Regions from separate parts of the Undibacterium sp. FW305-107 genome, predicted to be linked through region 1. Evidence: predicted binding sites of a transcription regulator. Region 1 holds the regulator's gene; each other region holds the start of a gene.
The links. The regulator FliA, encoded in region 1, starts transcription of late flagellar genes. The targets are predictions, from matches to a motif close to CTAAAGTTTNNNNNNNNNNNGCCGNTA.
Positions count from the first base shown of each region.

Region 2: a site for FliA is predicted at 2,560-2,586, ahead of AC3WQT_RS19575 (flagellin N-terminal helical domain-containing protein). Genes of this name have one in related genera too.
Region 3: a site for FliA is predicted at 5,691-5,717, ahead of AC3WQT_RS04350 (SPM autocatalytic domain-containing protein). Genes of this name have one in related genera too.

Region 1 is NZ_JBYTAV010000008.1:84,501-94,562, reverse strand. It holds gene AC3WQT_RS18390 (flagellar hook assembly protein FlgD) at 1-106, opposite strand, end outside; gene flgC (flagellar basal body rod protein FlgC) at 128-532, opposite strand; gene flgB (flagellar basal body rod protein FlgB) at 538-942, opposite strand; gene flgA (flagellar basal body P-ring formation chaperone FlgA) at 1,125-1,853, shown strand; gene flgM (flagellar biosynthesis anti-sigma factor FlgM) at 1,982-2,287, shown strand; gene AC3WQT_RS18365 (flagella synthesis protein FlgN) at 2,289-2,780, shown strand; gene motD (flagellar motor protein MotD) at 2,842-3,693, opposite strand; gene AC3WQT_RS18355 (flagellar motor protein) at 3,747-4,487, opposite strand; gene AC3WQT_RS18350 (RNA polymerase sigma factor FliA) at 4,469-5,200, opposite strand; gene AC3WQT_RS18345 (MinD/ParA family ATP-binding protein) at 5,208-6,038, opposite strand; gene flhF (flagellar biosynthesis GTPase FlhF) at 6,031-7,353, opposite strand; gene flhA (flagellar biosynthesis protein FlhA) at 7,350-9,437, opposite strand; gene flhB (flagellar biosynthesis protein FlhB) at 9,434-10,062, opposite strand, start outside.
Region 2 is NZ_JBYTAV010000008.1:354,831-364,892, forward strand. It holds gene fliD (flagellar filament capping protein FliD) at 1-296, opposite strand, end outside; gene AC3WQT_RS19570 (flagellar protein FlaG) at 413-796, opposite strand; gene AC3WQT_RS19575 (flagellin N-terminal helical domain-containing protein) at 896-2,383, opposite strand; gene AC3WQT_RS19580 (O-linked N-acetylglucosamine transferase, SPINDLY family protein) at 2,790-4,994, shown strand; gene rfbF (glucose-1-phosphate cytidylyltransferase) at 4,991-5,761, shown strand; gene rfbG (CDP-glucose 4,6-dehydratase) at 5,725-6,834, shown strand; gene AC3WQT_RS19595 (dTDP-4-dehydrorhamnose 3,5-epimerase family protein) at 6,831-7,409, shown strand; gene AC3WQT_RS19600 (methyltransferase domain-containing protein) at 7,406-8,632, shown strand; gene AC3WQT_RS19605 (acyltransferase) at 8,643-9,131, shown strand; gene AC3WQT_RS19610 (NAD-dependent epimerase/dehydratase family protein) at 9,128-9,943, shown strand; gene AC3WQT_RS19615 (cephalosporin hydroxylase family protein) at 9,940-10,062, shown strand, end outside.
Region 3 is NZ_JBYTAV010000002.1:66,721-76,782, reverse strand. It holds gene AC3WQT_RS04370 (patatin-like phospholipase family protein) at 1-73, shown strand, start outside; gene AC3WQT_RS04365 (ABC transporter substrate-binding protein) at 132-1,298, opposite strand; gene AC3WQT_RS04360 (fumarylacetoacetate hydrolase family protein) at 1,376-2,362, opposite strand; gene AC3WQT_RS04355 (methyl-accepting chemotaxis protein) at 2,549-4,285, shown strand; gene AC3WQT_RS04350 (SPM autocatalytic domain-containing protein) at 4,366-5,490, opposite strand; gene AC3WQT_RS04345 (DUF885 domain-containing protein) at 5,865-7,730, shown strand; gene AC3WQT_RS04340 (HDOD domain-containing protein) at 7,938-8,822, shown strand; gene AC3WQT_RS04335 (propionate--CoA ligase) at 8,894-10,062, opposite strand, start outside.

The DNA.
Region 1 (10,062 bases):
AGGTGTTTTTGGCATCTTCTGTCGAATTTGCCGAGGCTTTTGCCCCGTTCATTGTCGCCAGCAATGCTGGATCAACGGTACTGCTTTGTACGCCACTGGTAGCCATGATCTATTCCTTCAAGAAATCTTATTGCCCTAAAGTCAAGGTCTTCAGCAACATGGTTTTTGCTGCATTCATGACTTCTACATTGTTTTGATATGAACGTGATGCCGAAATCATATTCACCATTTCTTCCACCACATTCACATTTGGCATGGCGACATAACCCTTTTCATCCGCCATCGGGTGTTTTGGGTCATACATCAGTTTAGGCGGATTAGTATCTTCTACAACCTCATTTACCTTGACGGCGGTAGACGCAGTGCCTGCCACGGGCACTGCACTGAAAACCACCTGCTTGGCTTTATATGGCGTACCGTCTGAACTGGTGACACTGTCGGCATTGGCCAGATTGCTGGTTACCACATTCAGGCGCTGTGACTGCGCACTCATGGCTGATCCGGCAACATTGAAGACATTAAAGAGTGACATGATGATTATCCTTGTATCGCTGCCAACATATTCTTGATCTGCATATTGATAATGGTCAGGCTGGCTTCATAACGCAGGGCATTGTCGGTAAACTGATTACGCTCCACATCCATATCAACAGTATTACCATCGACGCTACCTTGTACTGTGGGGCGGTATTGTGGCGTCATGCCTGCTACGCTACCCGGTGTGTCGATGTGCTGGGCTGCGGTCTTGCTCAAGGCTGTCGGTGACTGGTTCAGGTTTTGCCCCAGGGCATGGCTGAGTGCGCTGGAGAAATCAATATCCTTCGCCTTGTAATTAGGTGTGTCAGCATTGGCAATATTGGATGCCAGCAATTGCTGACGCTGCCCCCGGACTGACAAGGCAGTCTCGTGGAATTTCAAAAAGTCATCTAATCTGCCAACCATCTTTCTCTCCTCTGCCACTGTGCTTTACTCATAAGGCACACAAGGGTTTTCTATACCTTGCATCTTATTCGCCACAGGACAAGTTTGATCAGGCAAGCAGAAAGGGAAAAGCCCGTTTATTCAAGCATTCAAAAAAGCCTGTGAATCCTAAAATAGAGTTCAGAACAATCCAGGCAGGAAACATGATGAAAGCCGCAAAGAAATTAAGCAGAATCGTCAGCAAGCAAGTTTTGACACTATCGCTGCTCGGCTTCACATGCCTTGGTCAGGCGGCACCTGCAACCCAGGCCCAGGACACTGCACAGTTGCGCCAGATTGCACTGGACTTTTTGACACTACAGGCATCAGGCCTGAGCAATGAAGTAGTGGTGAGCGTGGGTGAGGTTGATAAACGACTCAACTTGCAGGCTTGCGATAATCCCAATCCCTATCTATTGCCAGGCAGCAAGCCATGGGGCAAAGTGACCCTGGCGATACGCTGTACTGCACCTGCCCCCTGGCTGGTTTATCTGCAGGCAAATGTACAAGTCACGGCGGATTATTATGTTGCAGCCAACGCCCTTACTCATGGGCAAGTCATTTCACTAAACGATTTAAGCAAGCAAAGAGGCGATATCTCAAAATTGCCAGCCGGTGTCATCACTGCTCCTGAGCAAGCGATCGGTAAAAGCATGCAGGTTTCCATGGCCTCTGGCAGCGTCATGCGTCTGGATGCCTTGAAGAGTCCTGCCGTAGTTCAACAGGGACAATCTGTGCGGGTAGTCAGCAATGGGCCTGGTTTCCAAGTAGCAACAGATGCCATTGCGCTCAATAACGCAGCAGATGGGCAGATTGCCAAGGCCAAAACCAGCTCTGGACAAACCGTCAGCGGTGTTGCCAAGAATGGTGGCATTATAGAAATAGTTTACTGATAGCAAGATATTTAGCCTATAGAATTAAATGTATGCAATATTTTTTCACAGTAAGGTTAAAGTTTAAAATTACACAGCCGATAAACTGGATGTAGATGTTTGTAAGTCCCACACTAGAGGGTATCGCTGTGAAAATTGATGACGCACTGAATAAGACCGCGGGGCTACCAGTAAGCCCGCAACAGGCTCGCACGGAAAAACCCGCGGAAACTGCGGCACCCGTGACGAATTCGTCGAAAGTACAAATTTCGACCCTGTCCACACAGTTGCAAGCCTTGCAAAGTACGCAGGCCAGCAATGCTGTGTTTGAGACGAAGAAGGTGGAAGCGATCAAGCTGGCCATTTCCGAAGGACGCTTTCAGGTGAATTCGGAAAAAGTCGCTGATGGGCTTCTGGAAACAGTTAAAGATTTGCTCAACGCCAGAAAACGCTAAAATGAACGCAACAAGTTCCGGACACGCTGCCATTCAACAATGCCTGCAGGAAGAAGTGAGCGTCATGTCGTCGCTCGCCGAGTTGCTTAAGCAAGAGCAATCTGCACTGGTTGAAAGCGATATTGTCCAGCTCAATGACTTTACCCAGAGCAAGGGACAACTTGTAGTCAAAATGACGGAACTGGAAAAAAAGCGTAACAGCTTTTTGAGTGAACTTGGATTTAACGCTGATATTGACGGCATGCAAGCTTATTTGCAGCAAGCCGACGATGCCCAGACTGTCGCCAAACACTGGGATGCGCTACTACAACTGACTGTGCAAGCCAAAGAAGATAATCGCACCAACGGTTCACTGATTAACCGTCGATTGTCGCTGAATCAGGCAACCTTAAATCTGCTGCAACAAAATACAAATCAGGCTGGGTCCATGTATGGCCCAAATGGTCAATCGACTGTCAAAAGCACGCCAGGTAAAGGCTATATCGCCACCTAAGACTGACGTGACACTTTGTCATGCGTCTGTCCTCGCCCTTTCCGGGCAAACCTCAACGAATTTAAGGCCTCACCGCAGTTTGAGGCAAGGAAGCTGCGGCTGGCCTTGCAGCTTGTGCGGGCAATGATGTTGCAGCAGGCGCAGATGCTGGCACTAAAGGCACTTCTACTACGGGCTCTGGCAAGACTGCCAGTATGGTGACAGATACACGCCGGTTCCTGGCTCTCCCTTCTGGTGTCTCATTGTCGCTCACTGGTAATTTCGCCCCCTGCCCTACTGCTGTCACCCGGTTTTCATCGACACCGTTCTCTGTGAGCAAACGGGCAACGGTACTGGCTCGTACGGCAGACAATTCCCAGTTAGAGGGGAAAATAGAGTTTTTGATAGGCAGATTATCGGTATGGCCTTCTACCTGTATCGCATGGGTATCGATCTTGAGAACACCGGCAATGGCTTTCAGCGCCTGTATGGAATCGATATTCAGACGCGCATCACCCGGTGCAAACAAAAGGCTGGCATTAATTTCTATGGTGATACCACGGCTGGTCTGGGTCACCCTCACCTTGCCTTCGCGCACCAAAGGCTCCAGCACGGTCAGGATGTCCTTGGCCATGGTGGTCATTTGCGCTCTCTCCTTGCGCAAGCCTTCGCTGATGCGGTTTTTGACCAGCGGCAAAGGATCAAGTTTGATTTTTTGCTCAACTGGCGCGTCAACAGGCTTGGGATTAACCGTCATAACCTTGCCAAATGCACCAGTCAGCGAATTTGACAAGACCCGGTACTTGCCCTCATTCAGCGAGGATATCGCATACATGACGACAAAAAAAGCAAACAGCAAGGTAATAAAATCCGCGTAAGAAACCAGCCACCTCTCATGGTTTTCTGGTTCTTCGTGGTATTTTTTTCTTGCCATAAGTATATTTTCTCAGTCTAGCCTTAGTCTGGCATTACCTGGTAGCCTTACCGTCAGTTGCGATGATTGGTCAGTCTTTCTTCCACCACACGCGGGCTGTCGCCCAAAGCGATGCTATAAAAAATATCAGACAACATTTCACGCCGCGTCACTTCTCGGCCTATGATTTCTTTCAGCTTATGGCTGACTGGCAAGAACAATAAGTTGGCCATGCCCACACCATAGATCGTGGCAACAAAGGCAACAGCAATACCACCACCAAGTTTGGATGGATCACTAAGGTTTTCCATCACGTGTATCAACCCCAGCACGGCACCCAGGATACCTATGGTCGGGGAATAACCACCTGCTGCTTCCCAAATTTTAGCGGCCTGGCGCTGCTCCATTTCATAGAGCGATATATCGACATCAAGTATGTCTTTCAGGCGTATCGGGTCTATGCCATCAATCACCAGACGCAGGCCCTTGCCTATGAAGGGATCGGTCGAAGCGTTCATATAACGCTCCAGACTCAGAAAACCTTCGCGTCTGGCGACCACGCTCCAGATCAGCGCATCCGCGACATTTTTTTTGCTGCTGTCCGGCGGTTCAGACACCACCCAGCGCAGCATGCGCACACCGCGCATAAAGGTATTGAGCCTGCTTTGCAACAGCACTGCACCCAGGGTACCAATCACCACAATCACAAAAGCAGCAGGTTGCACCAGCGAAGACAGGCGCCCACCTTCAATCAACTGTCCGCTGACGATGCCTAACACCACCAGTATCAAACCAACTATGCTAGCCCAGTCCACGCTTTCTCCCTTAAGTATGCCCTGAGCCTGGCCACAGCCTGACTATGTAATTGTGAGACGCGTGATTCTGACACCCCCATCACGGCACCGATTTCTTTAAGATTTAATTCCTGCTCATAGTACAGACCCATGAGCAGTTTCTCTCGCTCTGGCAGACTGTCTATCGCGCCGATGACAGCATCGCGGAAGTCGTCATTCAGCAAATCCTGTAGCGGATCGCCAGAAAAATCCGAGCAATAATGATCGAGAAAATGTTCCTTGGTATCTGAATCATGAAAGTCTTCGTAGTACACGAGTTGATGCCCGCCACTGTCAGTGAGCAGGTTCTGGTACTCTTCCAGGCTGAGCTTGAGCGACTTCGCCACTTCGGTTTCCAGTGGTGGTCGCCCCAGCTTTTGCTGCAACACATTCATGGCATTTTCTATCTTGCGCATGTTCTGGCGCACGCCACGCGGCAACCAGTCACTACTGCGCAATTCATCCAGCATGGCACCCCGTATGCGTTGCACCGCATAGGTTTCAAACTGTGCTCCATGGGTGTCTTCATAGCGGTTAACGGCATCCAGCAGGCCTATCATACCGGCCTGCACAAGATCGTCTACCTCCACACTGGGAGGCAGGCGCGCCTTCAACTGGTAAGCCAGACGCTTGACCAGGGGCGCATGCTCCCTTAAAAGGAAGTTTTTATCTGATTTTCCGCTAGCGGTGTACATTTTTTGATTACATTCCGAGACCGACACCCAGCTCAGGGACTCCCTCTAAACATAATGTGGAACGCGCGGTCTTCGCCAATTGTTCAGCCAGCCGGGAGAATGCCAGCGAAGCAAGGGCTTTAGGAAAAGCATCAATCACAGAGCGTCCCAAATGTGCAGCCTTTCTTACATGTTCATCTTCCGGCACATTGCCGACGTAGTGCAGTGGCACTGCCAGATAACGGCTGGCCGCCTGCGCCATATTTGTATAAATCAATCTCGCCTCTTTTTCCGATGCACCGGACACTAAAATACCATAACCACGCCTGCCAAGCCGATTGCTCACTCGCTTGATCAGGCCATAAGCAGCCTTGATCATGTCGGGATCAGCTGAAACCTGTATTACTAGTTCGCTGTCGTCCAGCGTCGCCAACGGAAAACTGTCATCCAGATTGATCTCGCTATCCACGATGACCAGATCAGCACGGTTCGCCGCCACATCAAACACTTTGGACAATTGCCGCGTATTTTCTGGCGGCAGCCATGCATGGCGCGCCAACATCGTCACCGACAAGCCGGAAGCAACCAATTTCACTGCTTCCTTCATTGTACGCTGTTGTTTCGCTACATCCAATAAGGTCTGATCAAGGTTGGCATTCAACCATGCGCCAACACTATTCTCTGATGAACGAGCGTCCACCATCAACACCTGGTTACCCTGACGTGCCAGCGACACCCCCAGATTGACCAGCATGCCGCTTTTTTCATCTTCCCTCAATGCTGACAAAAAGGTAAACACTCTTGGTTTTGGCCCAGCCAGCATGCGGCGCAGGCCTTCAGCCTGATCGAAACTAGCCAAGGGACACCTCCTGACCAGCACGTCCTGATGCCTGTGCAGCCGTGACTGCACCAGCCATCAGCAGAGGCAATTCTTCATCGAGATAACGGAAAGCGGCCGTTTCGCGCTTGAGTTTGAAAGCACGGTCTATCAGATACAGCTTGTTGGCAATATGCAGGTCTTCCGGCACACGCTGGCCACTGGCAACGTAATACACCATAAGCTTCTGGCGTATCGCAATATCGAGTGCGCCACCTATCGTCGCTGCCTCATCGAGCTTGGTCAAAATGCAACCTGCCAGACCATTCCCCTGATAAGCACGCACCACTTCACTCAAGGTTTCACCTGTCGATGTCGCATTCAGGCACAGCAAGCGCTTCACCGGAGTGTCTGTTCCTGACAACATCGCCACTTGCTCAGTCACCATTTTGTCGCGCTGACTGACACCGACTGTATCGATCAGCACCGTATGCTTGTTCTTGAGCTCGGACAAGGCAATGCGCAAATCAGCCTCATCCTTGACGGCATGCACCATCACACCCAGGATTTTGCCGTAGATACGCAATTGTTCAAAGCCGCCGATACGATAACCATCTGTAGTAATCAATGCCAGCTTGGAGGGGCCATGGCGCATGACGCAACGAGCAGCCAGCTTGGCCGTAGTCGTAGTCTTGCCTACACCTGTAGGGCCGACCAGGGCATACACGCCGCCCTTTTCCAGCATTTCATTTTCATTATCGATAGTGGACAGATTGCGTACCAGCACATTCTTGATCCAGTCCAGGCCATTCTCAACCTTGCCAGTTTCTGGCAGTTTTTCTACCAGATAGCGGGACAGGCTGGCGCTAAAGCCAGTAGCCAGCAATTCACGCAGGATTTCTGCTTTTTGCGGCTGGCGTTTTTGCGTCTGCGTCCATGATATCTCTGCCAGTTGCGATTCCAGCATACTGCGCATGGAGCGTATTTCTGACATCACATCATTGAGTTCATTGGCGCTCACCGGCGCTTCGATTTCACTGGTGAAAGCAGATGCGCTGGTCACAGACTTGAAAGTCGGCACACTTGCAGGCGCGTCCATGGAGCGTTCAAAAGCACGCGGCCTGATGACAGCATCCTCTGGCTGGAAACGCGGCGCAAAGCGCGGCACTTCAGGTACCGGTGCCTCATCACTGGAAGCTGGCTCAATGGCGCTGATGGCTTCATCGGCCATCGCCAGAATCTCCACCTTGCCGCCCACATTACGGTTCGACAGGATCACGGCATCCGCCCCCAAAGCATCGCGCAGCATGCGCAAAGCTTCGCGAGAAGTATTCGCGGTAAATTTTCTGACGTTCATGATTGACCTCCGACCAGACTGGTGACTCTAATGGTTTTTGTTTCAGGTACTTCTGCGTGTGACAGGACTTTGAGTTGCGGCAAATTGCGGCGCAAGAAGCGCGACAGCAAGGCACGTAATGGTGCTGGCACCAGCAAGACTGGAGTCAGGCCCATTTGTTCCTGATGCTGGGCTGCAGCCTCGGTCTGGCTCGCCAGGGTATCGGCCAGACCAGGTTCTATGCCAGAACCATCAGCACCGCTGGTTTGCAGGGCTTGCATCAACAGGCGTTCAAGGCGGCTATCCAGGGTCATGACCGTCATCTCATTCCCGGTCGGGAAGATTTGCTGGACGATGGCACGACCCAGTGCAATCCTGACCTGCGCCGTCAGCTCATTGGCATCCTGGGTATGCATGGACTGCTCGGACAGCGTCTCAATGATGGTACGCATGTCACGGATATGCACACCTTCGATGAGCAGGTTCTGCAATACTTTTTGCAGGATGGACAAAGGCAGGGCTTTTGGCACCAGTTCTTCCACCATTTTTGGCATGTCTTTCGCCAGATGATCCATCAACAACTGTACTTCCTGACGACCCAGCAATTCAGCCGCGTGACTGGTGATCAGGTGATTCAAATGGGTAGCGATAACGGTGCCGGAATCAACCACGGTATAACCCATGGCTTGTGCCTGTTCGCGCATGGCAGCCTCTATCCAGACCGCAGGCAAGCCAAAGGCAGGATCATTGGTGACAGCACCAGGCAAATTGCCAGTCACCATACCCGGGTTGATGGCCAGATACTGACCACTGAGCGCTTCACCGGCACCAACTTCAACACCTTTCAGGGTAATCCTGTAAGCCGAAGGTTTCAGTTCCAGATTGTCGCGGATATGGACAGGTGGCGACAAAAAACCAACTTCCTGGGCGAATTTTTTGCGTATGCCTTTGATACGGCGCAAGAGTTCGCCACCCTGGTTCTTATCTACCAGTGGGATCAGGCGATAACCAACTTCCAGGCCCAGGGTATCGACAGGCAAAATATCTTGCCAGGTCGCTTCTTCCATTTCCTGACCGGCATTAGCAGGAGCTTCGACTTTTTCTTCAATGACCGGAGGCATCTGGGCGCGCTTGTTCAACAAATAGCCGCCGCCACAAAGCACTGCTGCCAACAAAATAAAGGCGATATGCGGCATGCCGGGTATCAGGCCCATGCCACCTATGATGCCGCCGGTGATGATCATGACCTGGGGCTTGGCAAACAGCTGTCCTATCAACTGCCCACTGATATCCTGGTCACTGGCTACACGAGAAACCACAACACCGGCTGCCGTTGAAATGATCAGCGAAGGTATTTGTGCTACCAGTCCATCACCGATCGCCAGCAATGTATAGTTTTTCAGGGCGGTAGCAAAATCGAGATCGTGCTGCACCATGCCGACAACCAGACCACCAACGATATTAATGACAGTGACCATGATGCCTGCCACCGCGTCACCACGCACGTATTTACTGGCACCGTCCATGGCGCCATAGAATTCTGCTTCTTGCGCCACTTCAGTACGGCGGCGACGCGCTTCCTGTTCAGCGATCAGACCGGCATTCAAGTCAGCATCAATCGCCATTTGTTTGCCTGGCATCGCGTCCAGGGCGAAACGCGCACCCACCTCGGCAATACGGCCAGCGCCCTTGGTGACGACGGTAAAGTTAATGATGGTCAGGATAACGAAGACCACGATACCAACGGTGTAATTACCACCAATCAAAAAGTGACCAAAGGCTTCGATCACTTTACCGGCGGCATCCGGGCCAGTATGACCTTCAGTCAGTACCACGCGGGTAGAAGCCACGTTCAGGGACAGGCGCAACATGGTACTGACCAGCAGTACAGTAGGAAACACCATGAAATCCAGCGGTTTGACTGTATACAAGCTGGTCAGCAAAACGATAATCGCAATCGCGATATTGAAGCTGAAAAACACGTCCAGAACAAACGCTGGCAGAGGCAAGATCATCATCGCCAACATCAGGATGATGAGGAAAGGCGCCGCCAGCGCTCTGGTATTTATGCCATTCATCCAGGCAGGTAAGGTGAAACTATTCATGCTCGGACTCCTGCTTGATTATCTGCTTGATTTTGTGTTTGGTTATTAGGATCAAGCTCTGGTGGTACATATAGATCATTTGGTTCTACAGGTTTGTTGCCGCCGACTTTGGTGTAACTGCGCAATTGATACACATAGGCCAGCACTTCTGCCACGGCGGCATACAGGGCTTCAGGTATCTCATCACCAAGGTCAGTATGTTTGTACAACGCACGTGCCAATGGCGGCGCTTCCAGCAAGGGCACATTGTGTTCCTTCGCCAGTTCACGGATTTTGGCAGCAACTGCATCAGCCCCCTTGGCGATGACCTTAGGCGCACCATTGCCGCCTTCGGTATATTTCAGGGCGACAGCAAAGTGAGTCGGGTTGGTGACAACGACGTCAGCAGTCGGGATTTCAGACATCATGCGGCGGCGTGCCATCTCACGCTGCTGGGCGCGAATTTTCGCCTTGATTTGTGGATTACCGTTCGCTTCTTTGGATTCCTGCACCACTTCCTGATGCGTCATCTTCAGCTTTTCAGCGTATTGCCACATCTGGTAAGGTGCATCAATCGCGGCGATCACGGCCAGCGAGCCAACGATGGCCAGAAAACATACACCCATCATGTGGCCGACGTGGGCTG
Region 2 (10,062 bases), 270 kb from region 1:
ACGTTGATATTGTAGCTGCCCTGTGTGCTAACACTGGTCGTAGTTGCCGAGACTATCGAACTATCTCCAGAACTGGCAGTCAGTGTCTGGAAAGTCCCGAGATTGCTCAGGCCGGTCACATTCGATTGAAAAATGCCAAGCGCACTATTGAGTGAGCCGTAAGCGGACAGCTTTGCTTGAAAGCTGGCTTCTTTTTTGGCTAATGTAGTCAGGGGTTGGCTTTCAACCTGCATTAACTTTGTAATCAGGCCATTAACGTCAAGATTTGCGCCTATGCCTGTTGATTGTATGCCCACGTTATTCCCCCTTGTCAGACCGTACTGTACTAAATTATCGGCTAAGGCAAACTAGACTTTAGAGGGGAATTTACCTGCCAATTTAAAATTTAGCCCAAAAAGGCCATATTTGTGAATTATGCTTGCTGTTTAATTAATAGTCCCTGCAATTTATCGAGTGAGCGAGAAATTTCAAGAGCTTCTTCTGAGGGAATCTGACGCAATACTTCTTTGGTTTGCTGGTCAACAACTTTGACCACGACACGATTGCTGTGCTCTTCAACACTAAATTCCAGGTTCTGGGACAGTGCTTGGATCGTTTTGTTGATATCGTTGACTGCTTTCGTCACTTTCTCTACTTCGGGTGGGGAAGTAGCGGACGAAGTCGCTTTGACAGCATCAATGGTTTGGGTTACAGCAGCAGATGACTTGTGTACCGTAGCGCCAGCATCTGAAGCAGGTATGCGGTCATTGATCAGTTGTCCTGATTGAGAAGCACTCCCTATCGATCGGATGTCCATGATCTTTTCCTTCAAGAAAAATACCCCTGACCAAAAATTTGGTCAGGGGGACATGCTTTAAGCTTAAGTATAGACCTAATTTACATAAGCCTACTGTTATTAACCACGCAACAGGGCCAGAACACCGTTAGGCAAGGCATTTGCTTGAGCCAGAATCGCAGTACCGGCTTGTTGCAGAACCTGACCACGTGTCAGTGTAGCAGTTTCCTGAGCGAAGTCTGCATCACGGATACGGCTGCGGGATGCTGTCAAGTTTTCAGAGTTAGTGTTCAGGCTTTCGATCGCAGAAGAGAAACGATTCTGATAAGCACCCAGAGAAGCGCGGGAGCTATTGATCGATTGCAAGGCCGCATCAATGGTCGTCAGCGCGGCGGTGGCCCCGGCAGCAGTACCCAGATTCAGTGAGGATACACCAGCACCGACTGTTACTGTGGCAGAAGTGAAGCCACCTGTCAGATTGGCTGCTGTCAAACCAGTGCCAGTACCGTTAGCCAGAGTGATACCTGCAGAGCTGGTAGAAGTCAGGGACAGTGTCGATGTGCTGACATCAGTTGCGCCAGTTGCCGATACAGTAATACCTGTGTTGGCGGCGGCAGCAGCAGCATTTGTGCTGGCTGTTACAGTAACGTTGCGGCCATCAGCAGCAGCCAGTGCAACTGCACCAGTTGTTGTATTGAATGTAGCTGTAACACCTGTTTGTGTACTGATTGCATTAACCGCTGCAGCAACTTGAGCACCACGTTGAGCACCGGAAGTCGAAGCGCTCAAGGCACCCAGATTCACGCCGTTAATAGTGATGTCGCCGGAAGCAATCGCTGTTGCAGATGTGCTGGCTGTACCTGCAACTGTTGTGGAACCTACAGTCGCTGTAACGCCTGTGCTACCGCTGATCGCATTGATTGCTGCTGCTTTTGCGATACCGCTGCCTGTGGAGTTGGAGAAAGATACGCCGTCAGCAGCAGATGCGCCAACCTGGAAGCCGTTGATGGACAGGTCACCAGCAGCCAGAGCTGTTGTAGTAACTGCACCGGCACCGGCTACTGTAGTAGCGTAGCTGGAAGATGCACCAACACCCAAGGCGCTAGATTTTGCGCTGGAGATGGAAGCGATACTGATTTGGTCGTTTGCTGTACCGTTAGCACCAACTTGGAAAGTTTGTGCTGTGAAGCTACCGTCAAGCAGGTTCACGCCGTTGAAGTTAGTGTTGCTGGCAACGCGGTTAATTTCAGAGATCAACTGACTTGCTTCGTTGTTCAGAGCTGCACGATCAGAAACGCTGTTGGAGCCGTTGGCAGATTGTACGGCCAGATCACGGATACGTTGCAAGTTGGCACCGATTTGTTGCAGTGCGCCCTCAGCGGTTTGCGCCAGAGAGATACCGTCGTTTGCATTACGAGCAGCTTGATTCAAGCCGCCGATTTGTGAGGAAAGACGTTCGGAAATCGCCAGGCCAGCAGCATCGTCTTTTGCGCTATTGATACGCAAGCCAGAAGACAAACGTTGGAGGGACGTATTCAGAGCGGATTGAGATGTGCTCAAATTGCGTTGCGCATTCAGCGAAGCAATATTGGTATTAATGACAGCCATGGTGATTCTCCTTACCTAAGTTATACAATTTTGGCGTAGTAGCCTGAAACTTTGGTCTTTCGTGCTGACTATTGGACCGCCGTTGTAAAGGGTATCGGTAGAGACTAAAAAAGTTTTAGCGTGTTTCTGAAAATAAATCTTATTTTTTCTGCTCAAGTTTTTTTACTCTTTCCGCTTGTCGGCGCTTTTTTTAAATACTTTAGGGTCTAATTTGATTTAGTTTTCAGGCTTTATTTAACACATGGAAACAAAATCATTAGTTATAAAATAAGCCTGAGCATGATGGTTTCTGGTATTTTCCGATTTAAGCATGCAGTTTTATTCATTTTGCTTGGTTAATTTGTAAGCCAAATGAAGTAATTGTAAAAATAATTAATGATAAAAAAATCTTACCCAGGGACTGGTCATGGCAAAAACAGGTTTTGATGTGCGAAAAGCAATGCGCGAAGTTCATAAACTTTTTGATTCCGGCGCCCTGCTTGATGCAAAACAGGTTTGCCTGAATATCGTCAGGCATTTTCCACGACATGCTGAAGCTTTGTATGCGTTGGCCAGAATTGCTGGTGACACAAATGAGTGTGACGAAGCAATGGGCTATCTAAAACTGGCCTTCGACGTCATGCCACATTTCCCCGACAACAGGAAGATTGCTTTCGGCATATTTAATAAGTACTTATTGGCGAAGCAGTATGCTCAATTGGAAGAAGCTAGTTTGTGGTTGTCGTCTTATTTGCCACGCGATGGCATTGTTTGGGATTATCTTGGTGTCGCCAGAATAGAACAAACTAAATTCCCCCTGGCTTTTGAAGCCTTAAGCAAGGCAGTTACCCTGTTACCAAATAACCCCCATATTCTTGTGAATATGGGGAATGCGTTGATTTCTCTTGAACGCTGCGCTGACGCTATTGTTTATCTTGAAAAAGCATTGTTAATACAGCCAGATATGGTGGTGGGGCTTAATAATCTGGGTAATGCACTGCGCTTTATTGGTAAAACAGAAGAGGCGATAGCGAGTATATCGAAAGCAGTTCAATTGAATCCGGGCTTGCCTTACCTGTTTAATAATCTTGGTCTGGCTTATCGCGAGCATGGCATGTACAGCGTCGCCATTGAACAATACAGACATGCATTGCAGCTACAGCCTGACTTGGCACAGGTCTATCCTAACCTGATTGATGCACTGCGTCAGAACGGACAGGTGCAGGAATCCATAGAATGTGGCCAGCATGCCCTGACGATTACTCAGGATATACCTGAAATATGGGGTGCCTATGGCGATACCTTGCGCGAAGCGAATCATTTGGATGCAGCCATTGAAGCCTATATCAAGGCTCTTTCCTTCAAGCAGGATGCGCAATCATCGTTCAACCGGAAAATTTACACTAACCTGTTATTTTGCCTGAATTACCACCCTGATTTGACACCGGAAGTGATTTATAACGCCTACCATGAGTTTGATTTGCGTTTTACGGCACCACTCAAAACGACATGGAGGAAATTTGAAAATGCCCGTTTGCCAGGCAAGCGACTCAAAGTGGGGTATGTGACACAAGCTTTTTATAATCATGTTTGCAAGTATTTCCTTCTGCCATTGATAGAGGGGCATGACAAAGAGCAGGTTGAAATATATGCCTATGCAAATCCACCTTTCGAGGACGAGGTTACTAGCTATTATAAAAAGCAGGTAGACCATTGGGTTCCGACCCGGGATATGACCGATGACGTGCTTGCAGAGCGCATTCGTGCCGATGGCATCGATGTTCTGGTGGATGTGGCAGGGCATACCAACGGTAATCGCTTGCCGGTATTCGCACGCAAACCTGCGCCGGTTTCTTTACACTGGCTGGAATACGGCTACACAACCGGCTTGAGTGCTATTGATTATTACTTGACTGACAAGCCTACAATTACGGACAATTGCGCACATTTATTTTCTGAGAAAGTCTGGTGCCTGGATGGCCCTGCCTATGTTTACAGACCAGATACACGAAGGGCAGAGCTGACACCGTCACCTTTCGAAACAACCGGTTTGATCACCTTTGGCAGTTTGTCACGTTCTACCAGGATAAATCATCGTGTTGTACGTGTCTGGGCGACGATACTGGACGCAATGCCAAATTCGCAATTAATGATTAATAGTGGTGACTTTAAAGATCCGCAAGTACAAGAAGAAATGGCATCACGGTTCATGCGCTATGGCATAGACAGGTCGCGTTTGCATATAGGGTTCAGTACGCCATCCTGGGAGGTGCTGAAACATGTGGATATTAGCCTGGATTGCTTCCCGCATAATTCGGGAACGACCCTGCTGGAGTCTTTGTATATGGGCATTCCCTTTATCTCGCTGGCGGACAGGCCCTCAGTTGGCCGTATAGGTGCGAGTATTCTGACTGCAATCGGGCATGAAGAGTGGCAGGCTTATACTGAAGATGAATATGCGCAAAAAGCGATCATTCTTGCGCATGATCTGGATGGCTTGCGTAGTTTAAGGGCTGGTTTGCGTCAGGAAATGGAACAGTCATTACTCATGAACGAACCCGCTTTTGCCCGTTCAGTAGAAAAAGCTTACCGCCAGATGTGGCAAATTTATTGTGAAGGACATCAAGAGTGAAGGCAGTTATTTTAGCTGGTGGCCTGGGTACCCGTATTTCTGAGGAAACCCACCTCAAGCCTAAACCAATGATAGAGATTGGAGGGCATCCCATACTCTGGCACATCATGAAGTCGTATTCGGCGCATGGCGTGAATGAATTCGTTATTTGTTGTGGCTACAAGGGCTATTTGATCAAAGAGTATTTTGCCAATTATTTCTTGCACATGTCGGATGTAACCTTCGATATGCAAAATAATAGTATGGAAGTACACGAACACCATGCCGAACCCTGGAAAGTTACTCTGGTAGACACCGGAGAAGACACCATGACAGGGGGGCGCCTGAAGCGCGTCGCCCGTTACTTGCAGGGGGAGGAGGCATTTTGTTTTACCTATGGCGACGGGGTTGCGGATCTGGATATTGCTGCCTCTATCGCTTTTCATAAGCAGCATGGAAAGCTGGCTACAGTTACAGCGGTCCTCCCGCCTGGGCGTTATGGTGCACTTGAGCGTGATGGTAACCAGGTGGCGGGGTTTATCGAAAAACCTCGTGGTGATGGTGGTTGGATCAATGGCGGATATTTTGTGCTCTCTCCCAAAGTACTGGATTTCATCGAGAATGATAGTATTAGTTGGGAAGCTGCTCCTCTTGCTGAATTGGCACAACGTCAGGAGTTAATGGCCTTTGAGCATGGAGGATTCTGGCAACCCATGGATACTTTGCGCGAGAAAAATCTGCTGGAAGATTTGTGGCAATCCGGGAATGCACCGTGGCGAGTATGGTGAATCACACTCCAAAAATAGGCATGGTCGACACCGCGTTCTGGCGCGGGAGGCGTGTCTTGCTGACAGGGCATACCGGTTTCAAGGGGGCCTGGTTGGCACATTGGCTGGCCGGTATAGGCGCCACTGTACACGGCTTGGCTTTAGCGCCGACAACCCAACCCAGCCTGTTTGATTTGTTGAATATTAAAGACAAGATTCACAGCCACATTGGGGACATACGTGACTTTCATGCCGTCGCGGCAGCGGTGGATGCATGTCAGCCAGAGTTTGTATTCCATTTGGCAGCACAGGCATTGGTACGCGCAAGTTATCGTGAACCCCTGACGACGTTTGCCAGCAATATCATGGGCACAGCAAATGTGCTGGAGGCAATTCGCGGTCGTAGTGACGTAAAGATTGCACTGATTGTGACGACAGATAAAGTCTATCGCAATCTCGAACAGATGGCACCCTATCCAGAAACGGCTGAATTGGGCGGACATGATCCCTACAGTGCCAGCAAAGCTGCAGCAGAATTGGTATTGGCAAGCTATCGTGCTTCATTTTTAGCCGGGCAGGGTACTGCAGTACTGGCTGCCAGAGCCGGTAATGTGATTGGTGGCGGTGACTGGTCAGAGGATCGCTTATTGCCCGACGCAGTAAGGGCATGGCATAGTGGGCAAACTTTGCAGATTCGCCGTCCTGATTCTGTCAGACCATGGCAACACGTGCTGGAACCGCTTTCAGCATATCTTTGCCTTGCACAATATGCATATGTCAATCCTCAGGCCAGCCACGCGTGGAATATCGGCCCCGATGATGCTGCCAGTGTCAGAACCGTTGTTGAACTTGCACAGGCGGCCTACGGTCGCGGGCTGACTGAGTTTGCCACTGATATTACAGGTCCACATGAAGCAGGGTTATTGGCTTTGGATGCCAGCAAATTGAAGCAGACCTTAGGAATAGCACCACGCTGGAATCTGGAACAGGCGGTCAGTCGCAGCATGCACTGGTACCGTGATTTTGCGCTGGGACAGCAAGCTGAGATATTGTGCGATCACGATATTGCATCTTTCATGACAGGTAATGCATGATACAAAGTTCCGCTTCTGGTCGATTTGATTTTTTACCCACGCCTGTCGATGGCTTGTATTTGTTGCAAAGAAAAGTCTTGGGTGATCAGCGAGGTTATTTTCAGCGCATGTTTTGTGCAGAGGATTTGGCTGAATTGGGTTGGCATGAGCCAATCGCGCAAATTAATCATACGTATACATCATTAAAAGGATCAATTCGCGGCATGCACTTGCAATTACCTCCCAGTGCAGAAATGAAGTTAATCACCTGTATGAAAGGCGAGGTATGGGATGTTGCAATTGATTTGCGCGCTGCATCGGCCACTTTTTTAAAGTGGCACGCCGTATTGCTATCGCAAGCGAATCAGCGTTCGTTTTTAATACCTGCCGGTTTTGCCCATGGGTTTCAAACCATGTCGGATGACGTTGAGATGCTATATTGTCATAGTAAATCCTATGCACCTGTGAGTGAAATGGGATTAAATCCCTTTGATGCCCGGTTGGCAATAGAGTGGCCTTTGGGCTTGACCGGGATATCGGATAAGGATCGCAACTGGCCCATGTTAAGCAAAGAATTTCAAGGAGTTATTGTATGAAGTGCCGGCATTGCGCTCATGAATTGACGCAAACCTTTCTCGATCTGGGCTCAGCCCCGCCATCGAATGCCTATTTAAAACCCGAAGCGCTAAGCCAGGCTGAAACTTGGTTGCCTTTGAAATTGATGGTTTGTGACGCTTGTTGGCTGGCGCAAACACTGGATTTTACAGGACGTGAAAATCTATTTGACGCTGACTATGCCTATTTCAGTTCCTGCTCTTCAAGCTGGTTGGCCCATGCGCAGAAATTTGTTGATGCGATGCGCCAGGATTTCGCCTTAGGTTCGCAAAGCCTGGTGATGGAAGTTGCAGCGAATGATGGATATTTATTGCAGTATGTTCAGGACGCAGGTATTCCCTGTTTCGGTGTGGAACCAACTGCCAGCACTGCTGCAGCTGCCAGAGCAAAAGGCATCCACATTATAGAGCGCTTCTTCGGTGTAGAGTTGGCCCAGGAAATAGTGGGGCGTGGCCAACGTGTCGATTTGTCGGTAGCAAATAATGTATTGGCGCATGTGCCTGACATCAATGATTTTGTTGCGGGCTTTAGCCTGGTCTTAAGTGAACAAGGTGTTGCCAGTTTTGAATTTCCGCATTTGCTGAATATGGTAAAGCAAAACCAGTTTGATACGGCATACCATGAACATTATTCTTATCTGTCGTTGCATGCTGTAAAGACTGTTTTTGCAAAAAATGGTTTGCATGTTTTTGATGTGCAAGAGTGGCCAACGCATGGTGGTAGCTTGCGTGTTCTTGCACAGAGAATGGACATCAGATATCGCGAAGAAAAAGCAAGCGTTGAGCAGATACTGCTAGCCGAACAAGCTGCCGGTATTCTGAGCGTGGATTTTTATGAGATGGCGCAAGGAAAGGCAGAGTCAGCCAAATTTGCACTACTGGAATTTTTGCTCAATGCAAAGCGTGGCGGGAAACGTGTCGCCGCTTATGGTGCAGCTGCCAAAGGCAATACTTTGCTGAACTTTTCTGGCGTCCGGCCTGACCTCTTGCCTTATGTGGTGGATATCAACACTCATAAGCAGGGTAAATTCATGCCAGGCAGCCATATACCTATTGTCGACATCCATCATTTACTGGCAGATAAGCCCGATTTTGTCCTTATTTTGCCATGGAATTTACAGGCTGAAATCATGCGGGATCTGGCGCAGGTAACAACCTGGGGTGGGCAATTCGTTGTCGCCATCCCTCAATTAACCGTGTTGTAAGAGACGCAGTATGATAGAAATTCATCCGGATGCGCGTGTTTCGAAACTGGCCGATATTGAAGATTCAGTCCGGGGTACGCGCATCATCATCGGTGCTTTTTCCAGCATAGACAGTTTTGTAAAATTCAAACCTGCCGGAGGTGTGGCCGATGTTGTCATTGGTGAGCGCAGCGTTGTCAACTCTGGCTGCGTACTCTATACGGGAAACGGTATCGTGATAGGAAATGATGTCGCGATTGCTGCCAATTGTACGTTTGCCCCAGTCAATCATGCCTACCACGACAAAAACCGACGTATCAATCAGCAAGGTTTTTTGCCAGGCAAGGGTGGCATTGTGATTGAGGATGATGTCTGGATAGGGGCAAATTGCGTGATACTTGATGGCGCTATCTTAAGACAAGGTTGCGTCATAGGTGCTGGTTCTATTGTCCGTTCTGAAGTTGCTGCGTATTCCATCAATGTCGGGAATCCTTTGCAACAAATCGGGATGCGTAAATGAGTCAGGCTTTGCGCGCAACGCTGATCGGCGGCAAAGGTTTTGTCGGGCATCACCTGCATCAGGCTTTGCAGCTAGGTGGGTGGAATAGCTATGTTGCAGAAAGAGATGATCCGCGCCTGATGACAGATGATCTGGGCCATGTTTTTTATTGTGCAGGTCTGACTGCTGATTTTCGTCAACGCCCATACGCCACGGTAGATGCACATGTACACTTATTATCGACAATTTTGCAGCACAGCCAATTTGCTAGCCTGACTTATCTGTCCAGCACCCGTGTGTATGCAGACGCATTGAATACGAGCGAAAATGCAGCTTTAACCGTCCGCGCCCATTTGTCTGGCGATTTATATAATATTTCCAAACTCATGGGCGAAAGCTTGTGTTTGCATGGCGGCCGCAATGTGCGTGTTGTCCGTTTGTCGAACGTATATGGACTAGGTATGCCGGAACAGAATTTTTTGGCGGATATCTTGAATACTGCAGCAAAAACAAAAAAAGTAATATTTCGCAGTAGCCCTGACTCAGAAAAAGATTATATTTCCATAGCAGATGTCGTTCGTTTTTTACCCATTATTGCCACACAAGGTGAAATTGGCATATACAATTTAGCCAGGGGCCGAAATACTACGCATGCCAGTCTGGCCGCATTGCTGGAACAATCAGGTGTCAGCTGTGAGTTTGAAAGTCACGCGCCATGTATCAGTTTTCCGCCTATTTGTACAATAAAGCTGGAGTCTTCGTTCGGGCAGCCGGGTTTGGATATAGAGAATGAATTACCAGCACTTTTTAATTATTACACTAAAAAACCATGAATCCCATTAAACAATTTGAAGCAGAACGCGATGCCCGCATAGAAGAATTGGGCAAAGACCTTGAATTCCAGGCGCAATCTCGCAATTGGCTGGAGCAAAGCATGCGTCGTCAGTATGTT
Region 3 (10,062 bases), on a different contig from region 1:
CCCTATTTACCTGGGCTTTGCAGTAGGGCAAAGTGGGGCAAAAAATGTCTTTTTCCAGTTGGGGAGGCAATAAAAAAACGCGCTCAATTTTCTATCAATTGAGCGCGCTTCCAAGTATTCACAACTGGATTTTAACCGCCATAGGCATACACAAATTTTCCGCCCTGTATCTTGCCCATGACACGTGAACGCTGGTCCAGGCCTACATGGTCGCTTGCACTCATATTGATGACACCCTGAGGCACGACCAGGTCTTTGGTGTTTTCCAAAGCAGTGCGCAAAGCCTGTCTGAAAGCCTTGCTACCTGGCTGTGCGGTTTTCAAGGCAACCGGAATTGCATTCGCCAGCAACATGTACGCGCCCCAGGCATCACCGGCAAATTGCGTCGTTGTGCCAGCACCATAGACTGCTTCATACTTGCGCACAAACTCTGTGGAGATTTTTTTTACTGCATGCTTTTCAGGCAGTTGCAGTGCCACTACTGCTGGACCAGTAGGGAATAAAGTCCCCTCAACATCCTTGCCACCCAGCTTCAAAAATTCCTGGCTGGCGATGCCATGGGTCTGGTAAATCTGCGACTTGTAACCACGCTCTATCAGGGTCTTTTGCGGCAAGACCGCTGGCGTACCAGAACCGGCAATCAGCACTGCATCTGGCTTTGCTGCCATCATTTTCAAGACCTGGCCCGTGACGCTGGTATCGGTGCGGGCAAAACGCTCATTGGCGACGATCTTGATATGCCGCAGTTCAGCCAGTTTGGAAAACTCACGCCACCAGCCTTCCCCATAAGCATCGGCAAAACCGATGAAGGCCACCGTCTTGACACCATTATCAGCCATATGCTGAGTCAGGATCGTCGTCATATGGGTATCATTTTGTGGCATCTTGAAAGCCCAGGCACGTTTGACATCCATGGGTTCAACAATGCTGGCCGATGCTGCCAGGGTGATCATGGGTGTTTCGTTTTCTGCCACGGTTTCCAGCATTGCCAATGCACTGGGTGTGGTATTCGGGCCGACGATGATATCGACCTTTTCTTCGGTGATGAGCTTGCGCGCATTCTTGACTGCATTGCCGGGGTCGCTGGCGTCATCCAGCATGATGTACTCAATTTTTTTGCCACCAATTTCTTTAGGCCAGAGCATGATGGCATTTTTGGAAGAAGCACCGATAGCCGCTGCCGGCCCAGTAGTGGACAGATTGATGCCCACCCTGATTTGTGCCTGCGCTATCACACTACCCAGACTCAGGGCCGCGATGACAGCGCCACGCAGGGAATAAGAAAAGATCAAAGACATGCGATGACTCCAAAAAATTATGGGCGGGATGCGCAATTTGCAAACCGCCACAAACCGTCACAAACCAACTCAAGCAATTAAAGATGTGACTCAACTACGCTTTGATCAATCGCTCCAAAAATGGATTTGCCGTTTTTATCCAGCATCTCTATCTTGATGCTGTCACCGAATTTCATGTACGGCGTCACAGGCTCTCCCACGGCAATCATTTCCAGCGCGCGTTTTTCTGCGATGCAGCTATAACCCTTGCTGGCATCCTTGTTCGACACCGTACCAGAACCGATGATGGTGCCTGCCCTGGCATTTCTGGTCTTGCACAAATGCGTGATCAGTTGTGGGAAAGAAAACACCATATCCACGCCGGCATTTGGCTGGCCGACCAGCATGCTATTCATGCTGGAGCGCAGAGCCAGATTGACTTTGCCGTCTTTCCATGCTTCACCCAGCTCGTCTGGCGTCACTGCAACTGGTGAAAAGCTGGATGCCGGTTTGGACTGGAAGAAACCAAAACCTTTTGCCAGCTCAGCCGGTATCAGGTTACGCAGGGACACGTCGTTCACCAGCATCAGCAAGCGTATGTGCTCACCCGCATGCTGTACCTTGACGCCCATGGGCACATCACCTGTAACAACTGCAATTTCACTTTCAAAATCTATACCCCATTCTTCTGAAGTCATGACGATGTCATCGCAAGGGCCGATAAAATCATCACTGCCGCCCTGATACATCAGGGGGTCATGCCAGAAGCTTTCTGGCATCTCGGCATTTCTGGCTTTGCGCACGAGTTCTACGTGATTAACGTAGGATGAACCATCAGCCCACTGATAAGCACGCGGCAAGGGTGCCATGCAGTTTTTTGGCTCAAACTCAAAACTATAGGCTGCCCGGCCAGAATTCAGGCGGTTATATAATTCTTCAAGCTGGGGCTGAATAAAATTCCAGTCATCCAGGGCACGCTGCAAAGTCGGAGCGATGCCATCCGCAATGGCTGCCGTCTTTAAATCACGGGCAACCACCAGCAATTGCCCATCCCTGGAACCATCTTTCAATGTTGCAAGCTTCATAATTCCTCAATTTGATCATGTTTTCTCCGATTTTACCTGAAGGGTCTGTCTAATTTGTCAGGAAACTGACAACCGCGACGACTAACAAGCAATTTACTTAGCAGAACGGCGCAATTTTAGGTATGCTAAAACCTAAATTCGCTGTTGCTGCCCCCCTAAAAACTGATCTGTACAGGAATCATCACCATGAACTTCAGTAACTTTAAAATCAGGGTACGTCTCAGCTTTGGTTTCGGCCTGACCTTGCTCACCATGTTGCTCATGGTAGTCATCAGCGTGGTAAGGTTGAATGAAATCGCTGACCGGAATAGAGAAATTCTCGAAGATGATGCGGTGGGAGTGACCAGTGCCCTGGAAATGTCAGCCCTGATACAGGAAAATGGCAGTCGCACGCTGGAGTTATTTATTACACCAGATCAGAAAGCCCGGACAAGTCAGTATGCTGCCATTGATGCAAACAAGAAAAAAATAAACGCCCTGCTTGACATCTCAAGAAAACTGGCCCTGGCACCGAAAGAAAAAGAAGCGGTTGAAAAACTGGTCGCTTCCAATGCAGCTTTTGTGGCTGCTTTCAGCAAGACCGGTGACCTGATCGAGCTGGATCAAAAAGATGAAGCCATCGCCATGATGGGGAAATCCACCTTCCCTGCATTGAAACAATCCCTGATCGACATAGATAAACTGAGTGCGATACAAAAAGAAGACATGAGTGCCAATGGTGAAGCAATCAAAGGCATCATCATGTTTTCTCGCAACCTGATGATCATACTGGGCATTATTGCCTTCCTCATCAGTGCGGCCTTTGCTGCATGGATTTCACGCTCGATTACCAACCCGCTGGATGAAGCCGTCAAAGTCGCCACCAAGGTGGCCAATGGCGATCTGACCGGCCGCATAGAAGTACGCTCACGTGATGAAACCGGGCAATTGCTGAGCGCCCTCGCAGATATGAATAACAGTCTGGTCATGACCATCACCCAGGTGCATAGCAGTACCGAAATGATCTCCACGGCTTCTGGCGAGATCGCCTCCGGCAATGCCGATTTGTCCAACAGGACAGAATCACAGGCTAGCTCGCTGGAAGAAACCGCTTCGTCGATGGAAGAACTCACTTCCACCGTCAAACAAAACGCCGACAATGCACGCCAGGCCAATCAGCTTGCAATCTCTGCTACCGAGGTTGCTACCAAGGGCGGGCAAATCGTTGGCCAGGTCGTCAATACGATGGGGTCTATCAAGGATAGTTCGGGCAAGATTGTTGACATCATCGGTGTTATTGATGGCATTGCCTTCCAGACCAATATCCTGGCATTAAATGCAGCAGTAGAAGCCGCCCGTGCCGGTGAACAGGGCCGAGGTTTTGCCGTGGTGGCCGCCGAGGTCAGGAACCTGGCACAGCGTAGCGCCAGCGCCGCCAAGGAAATCAAGACCCTGATCGACGACTCGGTAGAAAAAGTTAATCTGGGTAATAAACTGGTTGATGAAGCTGGCCTGACCATGGATGAGATTGTCACTTCCATCAAACATGTGGCCGACATCATGAGTGAAATCACTGCTGCCAGCCAGGAACAAAGCGCCGGGATAGAACAAGTCAATCTCGCCATTACCCAAATGGATGAAATGACGCAGCAAAACTCTGCCCTGGTTGAACAGGCTGCAGCTGCCGCCGAGAGTATGCAGGAGCAGGCTGGCGCACTGGCACAGGCGGTGAGTGTATTCAAGCTCGATGCCGTGGCAAAAAAATCACCTGCTCCCACCGTCAGCAAGGCAAGCAAGGTGAGTGGAAAATCACCGCATAAAACCGCAGTAGCTCCTTTAAAAATCAGCAAGGCGCCAACAAAAGAAGCAGAAAAACCTGCCAAAAAAACGTCCAGCATGGAAAAGCCAACTGCAGCTACCAATGATGATTGGGAAGAGTTTTAAACGGTATTTAATCGCCTACGCAAAAACAGCTCCGGAGTTGAACCCGCGGAGCTGTTTTTACTTGTCCTGTCAGAGCATATTTACACCGACAGATCCACTTGCTGCAAGCTATGTGCCTTGCCATCTTCGCTCAACCAGATACCAGAAGATCGAATCTGTCCATTAGACTGATTTTGTGCATTTTTTAAATCGAAGTCAGTGCTGGCATTACCGAGATATAGTGCACCGACATTGGCCTGCTTCAGGGTCTGCAATTGATCATGACCGGCACCATCCTTGGTCCACACTTTCAATTTCTGGTAGATTGCATCGCTTTCATCTATCCAGTGATTGCCATCACTGTCATAAGCGGCCAGTTCAGAAAAGCCATTCCCGGTACCGGGGCCAAATAGTTCACTGCCATTATTGATCTTGCCATCATTGTTTTTATCCAGTGCCAAAAAGCCAGCGCCCTGAACGAAAGAGATATTTTCTTTCTTGCCATCGCCATTCAGATCAAAGGCAAATTTTTGCGAGGTCAATTGCGCAGAATTGCCAGAGAAATTAATAACCAGGGGATCAACTTTTTTAGCGTCACCAAGGCGGATATTGGTATTGCTTTCTTCGTGATAGCTACGGCTTAATTCAAACGACAGATCAAAACTGATTTCCTTATTATCTGCAGTGACGATTTTTCCTGTGGCATGAAAAGAAGTCTGCTCCGTCTCTGTGTAGGATTGATGTCTGTCTATCTCTACGCCCCAACCTTTCTGTGCTGGCTGCGGATTTTGTGCTGTGCCTTCTGCCGGTGGCTGGGCAGGCTGAGCGGCTGCTTGTGTTGCCGGTGCGGTGGTATCTGGCTGCACATCAGCGCTACTCAGGGAATTGATTTTCTTGCCGGTCATGAGCTCTATGATGTATCTGATCAGGCGTATACGCGGGTCATTTTCGGCTTCATCTGTGGCTTGTTGAACTGCATCGGTTGGTGCAGCAGAGCTCGTCGGAATTGCTGGCGGCGCAGGTGGCGCAAACTGTGCAGCCTTGCCGGCATCAGAGATTTGTACATTGCTGGATGCATTCCTCAAATTCGCCGGGCCATTAGCGTTCCTGCCTTCAAAATCGGGGCGCTCCTTACCTATCCATGCTCGTAACTTCTCCTGCGTTTCCAGAGTCGTGGTGGCAGCGTGTTGTGAAGAAAGGGAAATATCCGAGGAAGCAATTTTCATGATGCGCTCCAGCCTTGAGCTGTCAATGAGAAAAACCTGGAACGCATATCGAGGGCGTGACCATTTTTTATGCAATAGTCTGTCCCTCGCATACAAAAAAGGACGCGACCACGCATGGCTTGCCAGCCCGATATCAGTTCCATCCGCACGCACTTCGGAATTGGTGAATCATCAAATGGAATATGCGTGATCTAAACAGATAACGGTCAAAGTTCAAAAAGCTTTATGAAAAAATGCCAGATAAACCGTTTTTTATTTAAAGAAGATTCCGCTCATGGGAACTGCCATACGCACACTAAGGTCATAGCAAACTTGTGCCCGCACAGTGGTATGCTTGCAAACTATTTTATTTCAATATTCTTTAGGAAACTCTTATGCTTAAGTTGCGCTTATTATCAAGTGTTCTTATTTCTGCAGGTTTGATCAGTTGCACCAGCGTCATGGCCGCAAATGACAATGCCAGGACGACAAATAAGCATGCTGCAGCTGCGCAATCCGGGCAGCAAGAAATTACGCAAAATACGCAATTAAGCCGGCACCTGAGCCAGCAACTAAATAAGCTGGCTGACGAATATTATGAAAAACAAACCGCTTTTGACCCCATAGGCGCCACTTATAACGGTGACACCCGTTATGACGACAAACTGCCCTTGACGCTGTCTGCATCGGTCAGGGCAAAACAACTCGCCATGTGGAAGGATATTGCCAGCAAACTGGCGCGCATCAAACACGAGCAATTATCAGCGGCCGATGCTGTCACCTACGACTGCCTGGACTATGAACTCAAGTCCAACCTGGAAATGGCCAAATTTGATGGTCACCTGTTACCAGTCAATCAAATGGACAATCTGCCTGTCACCCTGGCCCATTTTGCGTCTGGACAAAGCGCACAACCCTTGAAGACCGTCAAGCAATACGAAGTCTTCTTACGCCGCCTGGCGCAATTACCGGTATGGATGAACCAGGCCACAGACAATATGCGGGAAGGTATGAAGCGCGGCATCGTCTTGCCAAAGGCACTGGTCAATTCTACCCTGCCCCAGTTTGCGCAACTGGTGACCGATAAGGTGGAGGATCATGCCTACTTTGCGCCAGTCAAGAATTTTCCAGACAATTTCAGTGAGGCAGATAAGCAACGCCTGAGCAAGGCATACAAACAGGCGCTGACAACTAAAGTCTTGCCTGCATTGCGCCAGTTTAATCAATTCCTGTCGCAAGATTATCTGGCTGCCAGTCGCAGCAGCAGTGGTTTTGGTGCCTTGCCGGGTGGCGACACATGGTATCGAGCACTGGTACGCGACCAGACCACGACCAATCTCGAACCGGAAACCATACATGCCATAGGTTTGAAAGAAGTGGCACGCATACAAAATGAATTTGTCGCCCTGGGTCCAAAACTGGGCTACACCGGTGATCCGGTGGGCTTGCCTGCCTGGATAGATACGCAAAACCAGTATCGTCCCTACAAGACTGAGGCAGAAGTATTGGATGGTTACCGGCAGATAGAAAAAATGGTCAAGGCCAAATTGCCAGAACTGTTTAACAAGATGCCAAAAGCGGCGCTCGACATTCGCGCCGAACCGGAAATCAGCAAGCAGACAGCATCTGACCATTACACCCAGCCTGCCTTTGATGGCTCGCGTCCGGGCGTATTCTGGGCTGTCATTAATAATCCTGCAGACTACAGTACCACTGGCATGAAAACCCTGTACCTGCATGAAGGGCAGCCGGGTCATCATTTCCATTTAGCAACATCACAGGAACTCGACATCCCAAAATTCCGCAAGTTCGGTGGTAATAATGCCTATACCGAAGGCTGGGCCCTGTATGCAGAAACCCTGGGCAAAGAAATGGGTTTGTTTGAAAACGACCCCAGCGCCTACCTTGGCCATCTGACGGATGAACTCTTGCGTGCCACCCGGCTCGTGGTGGACACCGGTTTGCATTCCAAGGGCTGGACGCGTGAACAGGCCATCCAATACCAGCAATCCACGCTGGGTTATAGCGAAGCCGCCTCACGTCAGGCAACCGAGCGCTATATGGCCTGGCCGGGTCAGGCTCTGGGCTACAAGATAGGTTCACTGAAAATCGTCGAACTCAGGCAAAAAGCCAGCGCAGCTTTGGGCAAGCGCTTTGATTTGCGCCAATTCCATGACGTGATACTCAGCGATGGCACCCTGCCGCTGGCCTTATTGGAAGCCAAAGTGAACAAGTGGATAGACAGTCAAAAGACAAATTGAGCGAGTTTGGATTTATTTTCCATCGCTTGATTGACCTGCATCACTATCTGAAGCAGAATGAAATCTCATGACTTCATTCTGCAAACATTATCAATGAATGTGACGCCACGCTGAATTTGTTAATCAACAAACAAGTGCAGTGTTGACCGATAGGGTGCGGTTTGCGCCCACCATATGTTTGTTTAACTTGTGCAAAAGACACCTGCGATGAATAAAATCGATGCGCTTAACAGCATAGCTGAACAAGCCAAACGGGGGGAGTTGGTTTTCCCTACGAATGTGGCGGCTTCCCTGAAGCTGCAACAAACGCTGGATGATCCTGATTGCAGTATAGATACTGCAACAAAGTTAGTCCTGAATGAGCCCTTCCTGGCCGCCCGCATGGTGGCCATTGCCAATTCTGCTGCTTACAACCGTGGCAATGATGTCACCAATGTCAAGGCTGCCATCAGCCGGCTGGGCTTTCGCACCCTGCGTGCCGTGGTTGCTTCGCTGGTCGTGCGCCAACTGGCTGGCAGCAGCAAAAACAAGCAACTTCAAGTCATGACGAATAAGCTCTGGGAACACACTGCCCAGGTTGCGGCCCTGTCACAAGTCATCGCCAGGCGCATCACCAAGCTAGACCCTGATACCGCCATGTTTGCCGGTATCGTCCATGAGGTGGGCAATTTTTACCTCTTGTCACGGGTGGATGAGTTTCCCTCATTGCTGGAACGTGATGAGCCAGCACCAGATTCCAGCGTCGATGATTTACCATCCTTTTCTGACACGATCATAGACCGCGAATCGTCCGAAGCGCAGATAGGCGGTGCCGTCATCAAGAGCCTGATGCTGCCGCAAGCAGTGGTGGAAGCCGTTGAAGCTCTCTGGTTTGGTCTGCGCGCCATGCCCCCTGAAACCCTGGGCGACACGCTGCTGCTGGCTAATGAACTTGCTACCACGCATTCGCCTATGGATATCCATTCTTATGCCGAAGAGTCAGAACAGTATTCTTCAGAAATCGATTTTGTTGTAGGCGATGGCACGCTCAATAGTATTTTGGAAGAGTCAGAAGAGGAAGTGAAAACCCTGGCTGCGGCGCTGCAACTCTGAACATGTTCATGTAAACAACAAAAGGGAGCAAATACTCCCTTTATTTTTTTAGCTTACCAATTTCGAAACTTTCAAGCAGTCAGTGCCGCCTGGATTTGCTGCAAGGAAGACGGATCTTCGATCGTTGTCAAATCCCCAGCTTCTCGCCCCTCGCAAATCGCCTGTATGGAACGGCGCAGTAACTTGCCGGAACGGGTTTTCGGCAGCATGCTGACGAAATGCACGCGTGATGGTCTCGCGACAGCACCAAGCTGCTTGTCAACCACGCTCATGACCTCGGCCTCCAGTGCCCGCTTTTGTTCCGGCGTTTCTGCAAGTTCAGGTTTTTTGAGTATGGCAAACGCGACTGCCACCTGTCCCTTGAGCTTGTCTTCAACGCCTACGACAGCCACTTCAGAAATTTGCGGGTGGCTGGAGATACTTTCTTCTATCTCGCGTGTACCCAGCCTGTGTCCCGCAACATTGATGACATCGTCAGTACGACCCAGGATGAAGTAATAGCCGTCAGCATCCCTGATGCCCCAGTCAAAGGTGGAATACAACTGCTCGTGAGAGAAATTGGACCAGTAAGTATTGACGAAGCGCTGGTCATCGCCATACACGGTTTGCATGCAACCGGGCGGCAACGGACCTTTGATGGCAACCACACCTTTTTCATTGGCGGCACATTCTGCGCCCGTGTTTTCATTAATGATGCGCACGTTATAACCATACATGGCAATGCCAGGGCTGCCCAGACGGGTGGCAGTCTGCTCCACACCTCGTGCCACGGTCAAAATGGGCCAGCCAGTTTCAGTCTGCCAGTAATTGTCGATAATGGAGACACCCAGTTCATTGGCGATCCAGCTTGAGGTGGTTTCATCAAGCGGCTCGCCTGCCAGGTACAGGGCTTTGAGTGAAGACAAATCATATTTGCGCATCAGCTCAGATGGGTGCTTCTTGAGTACACGCACAGCAGTCGGTGCTGAGAACATGCGCGTGACCTTGTATTTCTCAACTATGCTCCACCAGATTCCCGCATCAGGGCGTATCGGCGTGCCTTCATACATGATGGTGGCCATACCAGCAATCAGCGGGCCATAAACAATATAAGAGTGGCCGACCACCCAGCCTATGTCTGATGTCGCAAAATAGGTTTCACCTGGATTGCCACAGAAAATATGCTTCATCGACGACGCCAGTGCCACTGCATAACCGCCAACATCACGCTGCACGCCCTTGGGTTTGCCCGTCGTGCCTG